DNA from 2 places in the Rothia sp. HMSC065G12 genome. Region 2 is predicted to be linked to the other one. Evidence: predicted binding sites of a transcription regulator. Region 2 holds the regulator's gene; the other holds the start of a gene.
The links. Region 2 encodes LexA, which represses DNA repair genes until DNA is damaged. Its sites were predicted from a motif close to TCGAACANNTGTTCGA; they were not measured.

Region 1 (3,398 bases), on a different contig from region 2:
TCGGTCTTTCGTAGTGGTTTCTGGGTCATATTTCGCCCATAAAAGACGAAGGCAAGCTTGATAAGGTGCCGTGGGCATCCTCGTTATGTTGGGATGCGCACGGCACCTTTTCTGTGTCTTCGCGGGCTGTACCGAGGGGTAGTTTTTACCGATTTCGTGTGTGTTGCGAAAAAACCATTCAAACAGACCAATTGGTGTATAGAACCCGCATGATTACGCGGGTTTAACAATACTGTTATTTAGGGGTATACCTTGAAAAATGGCTGTATGACGCGGAACTTCCAGAAAAAAGTTTTAGTGATTTACGCCATACAAAAATCAATAAAATCTCGATTGGTATTTAAATGCCCTGCTTTCATGCGGGGTAAAAATAACAGAATGGTTACAAATATGCGCTCAGCTTATCTAAGGTTTTTGGAGAGTGAAAACCATGTAGAAAACCGACCCAAAAGTAGGCTAAACTTGAGTTATCAAGTGATCGAAGGTTTCATGAATTGTCCTCGAGTTGCTTGTGTTTGAGTGAGTGATAGATACCCCCGGGTGTCATAAAACGACCGCGCTATGGTAGCGCGGTCGTTTTGTTTAACCAGACTTGTGCTGCTAGAAAGCCTACAGGATGTACTGGGCTACCAGCCCCGTGAACCCCATTCTTCAAGGTGCGGACGCTCGGTGCCTAATGTTGTGGAACGCCCGTGACCCGGAAGCACAATCGCTTCATCATCAAAGTTTCCAAAGAGCTTTTCAAGAACGTTTGAGAAAAGTTCGCCAAACTGCGCGGGAGAATCGGTCTTGCCTACGCCGCCGGGGAAGAGCGCATCGCCGGTGAAAAGCAAGGTAGCAGGGGAGTCATCTTCCCATGTGGTCTGCACAGAATATACGATGGATCCGGGAGTATGCCCGGGAACGGAAATAGCGCGCACCTGCAGCTCTGTATCGTAAAAATCAAAAACTTCGCCGCCGTTTAACTCGTTTTCGACCGTGAAATTTTCTTGCGCACGAATGGCCTCGGCGTCCGCGGATCCTGCATAAGTAATGGCACCGGTGAGAGATTCAAGCTCGCGCAGAGCACGAATGTGGTCCCAGTGCCCATGGGTGACCATAATACCCGTCACGCCAAGAGCACGGCGGGGGATAGGCTCGAAATCTTCTTCAGATTCGAGAATGCGCACTCGGCGGTCGTTCTCTTCTGTAAGGGCTAGGTTTGGACAGTCCTGCATGATTGCCTCAAGCGTGAAGGTATACAGTGCTTCTGCATCATAAGCGGGATCGATCAGCATTTGCTCACCAGTATGGCGAATCGTGATCAGGTAGACGCTGTTATCCATGTCTGAGACGCTTAGGGCACGTACCGTAAATTCCGGATTTTCGAAGATAAGAGTTGATTCGGGATAAGTAGCCATATATCCAGTGTACTGATGCGGTGTATATCCCGTTTCTAGCGGCAGGTATAAGGGGGTAACGGGAATGAAAGTCACCAGGAAAAACGTTCGCCACGAGTCAAACCCGCATCATAAAGCATGCTATCCCCGCCGAAAGAGCGTAGAATGTAGATTCGAAGATAGACGAAAGGATTTTCGATGCCTCCCCGTGCTGAATCAGCAACCGCCCCTTTGCGTTCAAATGACCTTAGCAGCATTCGTGTGCAGGGTGCTCGCGAAAACAACCTCAAGAACGTTGATCTTACGATTCCACGTGACGCAATGGTGGTTTTTACAGGGCTATCGGGATCTGGTAAATCTTCACTTGCTTTCGACACCATCTTCGCAGAGGGACAGCGCAGGTACGTTGAATCACTATCTTCCTACGCGCGTATGTTCCTTGGGCAGGTAGATAAGCCTGATGTTGATTTTATTGAGGGGCTATCGCCAGCGGTCTCTATCGACCAGAAATCTACTTCAAAAAACCCGCGGTCGACGGTAGGCACCATAACCGAGATTTACGATTATATGCGCCTGCTGTGGGCTCGTGTAGGGCGTGCGCACTGCCCAGTGTGCGGTGAAGAAATTACCAAGCAAACCCCGCAGCAGATTGTCGATGCACTGCTGGAATACCCCGAACGTACGCGTTTGCAGGTTCTTGCCCCCGTGGTATCAGCTCGCAAAGGTGAGTTTGTTGATCTGTTCAAAGACTTGGTGACACAGGGCTATTCGCGTGCCCGGGTGGACGGAAAAACAGTTCAACTCTCGGATCCTCCTAAACTAGCGAAACAATACAAACACACCATTGACGTTGTGGTAGATCGTATCGTGATTAAGGAGGGTATTCACCAGCGACTGACCGATTCCGTGGAGACCGCACTCAGACTAGCCGATGGCCGCTTGCTCATCGAATTCGTAGATGTACAGGCAGATTCACCCGAACGCACCCGAACATTTAGTGAAAACCTTGCCTGCCCCAACAATCACCCCCTGCAGGTGGACACTATTGAGCCGCGTGCCTTCTCCTTCAACTCGCCCTTCGGCGCATGCCAAGCTTGCGATGGTATTGGTTCCAGGCTTGAAGTTGATGAAGATCTTTTAGTACCCAACCCAGACATGACTCTGGGTGAAGGTGCTATTGCTCCGTGGTCGCAGGGAAAATCTACCACCGAGTATTGGCTGCGTCTTCTTGCAGGTCTCGGCGAAGAGCTCGGATTTGATCTTAACACTCCGTGGAAAGATCTTCCTGCCAAAGTTCGCAAAGCAATTCTGGAGGGCAAAGATTTTAAAGTTGAGGTCTCGTACCGCAACCGTTTTGGACGCGAACGCCGCTATACTTCCGGGTTTGAGGGTGTTAAAGCCAATATCATGCGTAAACATCAAGAAACTGAATCTGATTTTGCGCGTGATCGCTACGAACAATATATGCGTCAGGTTGCATGCCCGGTATGTCACGGTGCGCGGCTGAACCCTACTATTCTCAGCGTCAAAATTGAGGGTAAATCCATTGCGGATGTAACCGCTATGCCACTTCGTACCGCCTTAGATTTTATGCGCGCCCTAAAGCTGACTCCTCGTGAGGCTAAGATTGCCGACCAGGTACTTAAAGAGCTTGATGCACGCTTGCAATTCCTCTTGGACGTAGGGCTCGATTACCTGACGTTATCACGCTCTGCTGGCACGCTTTCGGGCGGTGAGGCCCAGCGCATACGACTGGCAACCCAGATTGGCTCCGGGCTCGTTGGCGTGCTTTATGTGTTGGATGAGCCCTCTATAGGTTTGCACCAGCGCGACAACCGACGTCTAATCGATACCCTGACAAAGCTACGCGATATGGGAAACACCCTCATCGTAGTGGAACATGACGAAGACACGATGCGGGAAGCCGACTGGATTGTTGATGTCGGACCAGGTGCGGGCGAACACGGCGGTGAAATCGTCCATTCGGGCACTTACAAAGAACTTTTGTCCAATAAAAAG
Region 2 (3,398 bases):
AGCCGGCTCCCTGGGACTGGCTGGGCCGCAGGCTCCGCGCTGGGAAGGTCTTGATGTGGGCTCTCCTTTTGATTATCCACGGCAGGGAATTCTGTACGTGGCTTCCGACTTGCCCAAACCGAGCTTTGGCGTGAATCCTCAGCAGCTCGAACGATTACGCGAATTATGTGAAGCTTCTGGTGGTGGGGTTCTGGGGTTATTCTCGTCGAAGCGAGGTGCCGAGCAGGCGGCTGAATATGTACGTCAGCACACGGATTTGAATATTCTCTTGCAGGGAGAGTCCTCATTGCGGGCTCTTGTCGAGGAGTTTACTGAAGATATAAATGCTTGTCTTTTCGGCACCATGAGCCTTTGGCAGGGAGTGGATGTTCCCGGAGACTCCTGTCGTCTGGTACTGATGGACCGTATACCGTTCCCGCGCCCAGACGATCCGCTCGCTCAAGCGCGTACCCGTGCCGTGGCAGAAAAAGGCGGGAATGGGTTTATGGCTGTTTCGGCATATCATGCGGCAATCCGCATGTCTCAGGGGGCAGGGCGATTGATACGTTCCGTGCACGATCGCGGGGTAGTAGCAATCCTTGACTCTAGGCTGGCGACTCAGCGATACGGTGGGTACCTGATGCGGGCGATGCCTAACCTTTGGACCACCCAGGATAAGAATGTTGTTTTGGGTGCTTTAGAACGGCTCTATCAGAGTATTGACTAAAAGCAATAAGATACGCGGGCTTAATGCACGTTGTATTCCGGTACTGGTGCCGAGACATAAACGTAGCGAAGCGTCCATAGATGTAATGTGAGAAAGGTAGGGTACCGTTCGACGGTACCCTACCTGGTGCATTGTGCGCTTATGGCTGCCTATAGTAACTAGTTAGTCTATCGGGGCAACTCGGATACGGTTCCCATCTAGATCACTTGCTACGAAAGTCATCCCAAATACGTCACGATGGGGCTCTTCCAATATGACAACCCCTTGTTCCACCCAGGCTTGGTACTGCGTGAGGATTTCTGCATCGGAACCCTTGAGATTTATACATACCTCAGAGGTACGTATTGAAGTTTCATGAAGAGCATTGCTTGCTCCGGTCCACAACGCTAGCGAGACTCCCGGTGCTAAATCCATGGTGACATAGCGTGGTGAGGTAAAACTGACTTCAAGATTTAGAAGGCTCGTATAGAAGGACGCTGAGGCCTCGATATCCGATACATAGACAACAAAAACGATCTCACGGTCAATCATTGTGCTGTTATTCCTTCTGGACATGGGACGGCTGAATACGCAGGAACGGAACCTCTAGCGTTGTGTCTTTTGAGAAAAACGCGCGCAGGTCAGAAGGTCCCCGTTAGATGCTTCGCAGAACAGAAACTACTTTACCCATCACCGTGGCGCGGTCGCCGAGTATGGGCTCATATTGGGAATTTCGGGGGAGTAGCCAGGTATGACCATCTACTTGGCGGAATACTTTGACGGTCGCTTCGTCGTCAAGAAGAGCCGCAACAATGTCTCCATTATCGGCGGTGTGTTGTTCACGTACAACAACCCAGTCACCGTCGCATATGGCGGCGTCAATCATCGAATCCCCTTTGACGCGAAGCATGAAAAGCTTCCCACTGCCCACGAGCTGGCGGGGGAGAGAGAGAACATCCTCAACGGATTGCTCAGCCGTAATAGGACCACCAGCAGCAATGCGACCTACGAGGGGCACGGGAACCATATCCTCATCGCTCACCTCAAATGTAGGCAGCTCCGGAAAATGGGCTGAAGCGCCCTCAGACTCTATATCGTCAAGAATCTCGATGGCACGCGGTAGTTTTGGATCGCGGCGAATATATCCCATCTTCTCAAGACGACCGAGCTGATGAGTCACCGAAGAAAGTGAAGCCAATCCAACGATATCGCCAATCTGACGCATCGAAGGGGGGTATCCCTTCTGCTCGATTTCTGTACGAATCGCATCCAAAATTTTCTGCTGACGTGGAGTCAGCGGAGGGCGCTGAGCTTCGGGTGTCATGCGGAGCCTTCTTTCTAACTATTTGCGCACGCTATGGTTCCTAGAACATTGACTGGATCCAGGTAGGCATAACGATGAACCGTCTCGTTCTCAGTCTAAAGCATCAGAGGGAAAACTTCAAACAAATATTCTATGATCCTCGAATATAATCGAAGAAATATTTAGTAACTTTCTACTAGACTATCGAAACTAGATTCGATATAGTTGGTGTCTACGGAAGACATATTCGATAAAAGTTGAGGTTTTTCGGTGGGGTGTTCTAGTTCAAGCTCTTGCTATGCAGGGATTATCGGTCTTCGAAGTACTTCGGTATTTCTAGAGCATCTTGAGAGAATCCGAAAGCAAAATATGTGCTTTCTGCAAGAATATGAACTCATGCCAACCGCATTATGAGCGCTGAGAATGGTGTGTAACGGCGAGGATATGAACTGGTCACACACCAGCGGAAAGGAAAATACTATGGCAGCGGCTACTTCTTCCTCCCGAATTCCGGCGGGGTTAACCGTTATTCACCCAGCTCGTGTTCGACAGGACTCTTATCAAACACGTTCACACTATGCTTCATCACGCCGTTCCCGTATGTCGCATCCTCGGCTGACTTCTTCCCAATCACGTGCTGTATACGAGACTTCATTCTCAGCTACACCACAGAAAGTGAACGTCACATCTTCCTCTCAGACTCAGCAGAGCGTAAACGGTAAAACATCAAGCGGACAGCGGCGGGTTCCAGAAAAACTTAAAGGTGTGCCGGTGGTTAATATGCGCAATCCCTCATTTTTCACACGTGCTATGCATTGCTCTAGGGCTCTGAAAAATTGGGTTTTTGGCATTCCGCTGATAACGCTGGCGGCCCTTGTCGTTCTTGGGGCGCTCATTCTTATATCGCCGCATACAGCAAACGCTGGAAATAATTCTCAAGGCGCAGGAACCCGGTACGTGACCGTTCAATCTGGAGATACGCTCTGGGATATTGCACAAGAGGTAGACCCGAAGACTGATCCACGCGACACCATGGTGCAGATCAGTAAACTTAATGATCTGCAGGGTTCAACTGTCAAAGTCGGGCAGCGTCTAGAAGTCCCAAATGTGTGATAGCAGTCATAGTTGCTATCTAGAAAACGTGACTGGATGTGCGCTTATTATAACTATTCCGCATTCTTTGTTCTCATGACTAATTTGCGACTGGTGGCTTTGAAAGGGACCTATATCGCGTAGGGCCCTTTTATGGACATATGGTGCTCAATACAGGCGACGTAACATGCGGTATGCGATGATAGCGTGAGATTAGGGGCAGAAACCTTGGAGTTTGTACCCTAGAATACATGACATTTGTATGCTCGCCCGGTTGCTCGTCTGGAATCCGGTGGGAGCGGAACTAAGGAGTCTCTA

Region 1: the regulator LexA is predicted to act here: its motif matches at 1,541-1,556, upstream of uvrA (excinuclease ABC subunit UvrA).

The regions. Positions count from the first base shown of each region.
Region 1 is NZ_KV804815.1:511,039-514,436, reverse strand. Features, by position in the region: gene HMPREF2804_RS07445 (formate--tetrahydrofolate ligase) at 1-14, shown strand, start outside; gene HMPREF2804_RS07440 (MBL fold metallo-hydrolase) at 627-1,400, opposite strand; gene uvrA (excinuclease ABC subunit UvrA) at 1,578-3,398, shown strand, end outside.
Region 2 is NZ_KV804792.1:68,186-71,583, forward strand. Features, by position in the region: gene HMPREF2804_RS00285 (ATP-dependent DNA helicase) at 1-706, shown strand, start outside; gene HMPREF2804_RS00290 (VOC family protein) at 869-1,237, opposite strand; gene lexA (transcriptional repressor LexA) at 1,341-2,009, opposite strand; gene HMPREF2804_RS00300 (LysM peptidoglycan-binding domain-containing protein) at 2,469-3,101, shown strand; gene HMPREF2804_RS00305 (imidazole glycerol phosphate synthase subunit HisH) at 3,398-3,398, shown strand, end outside.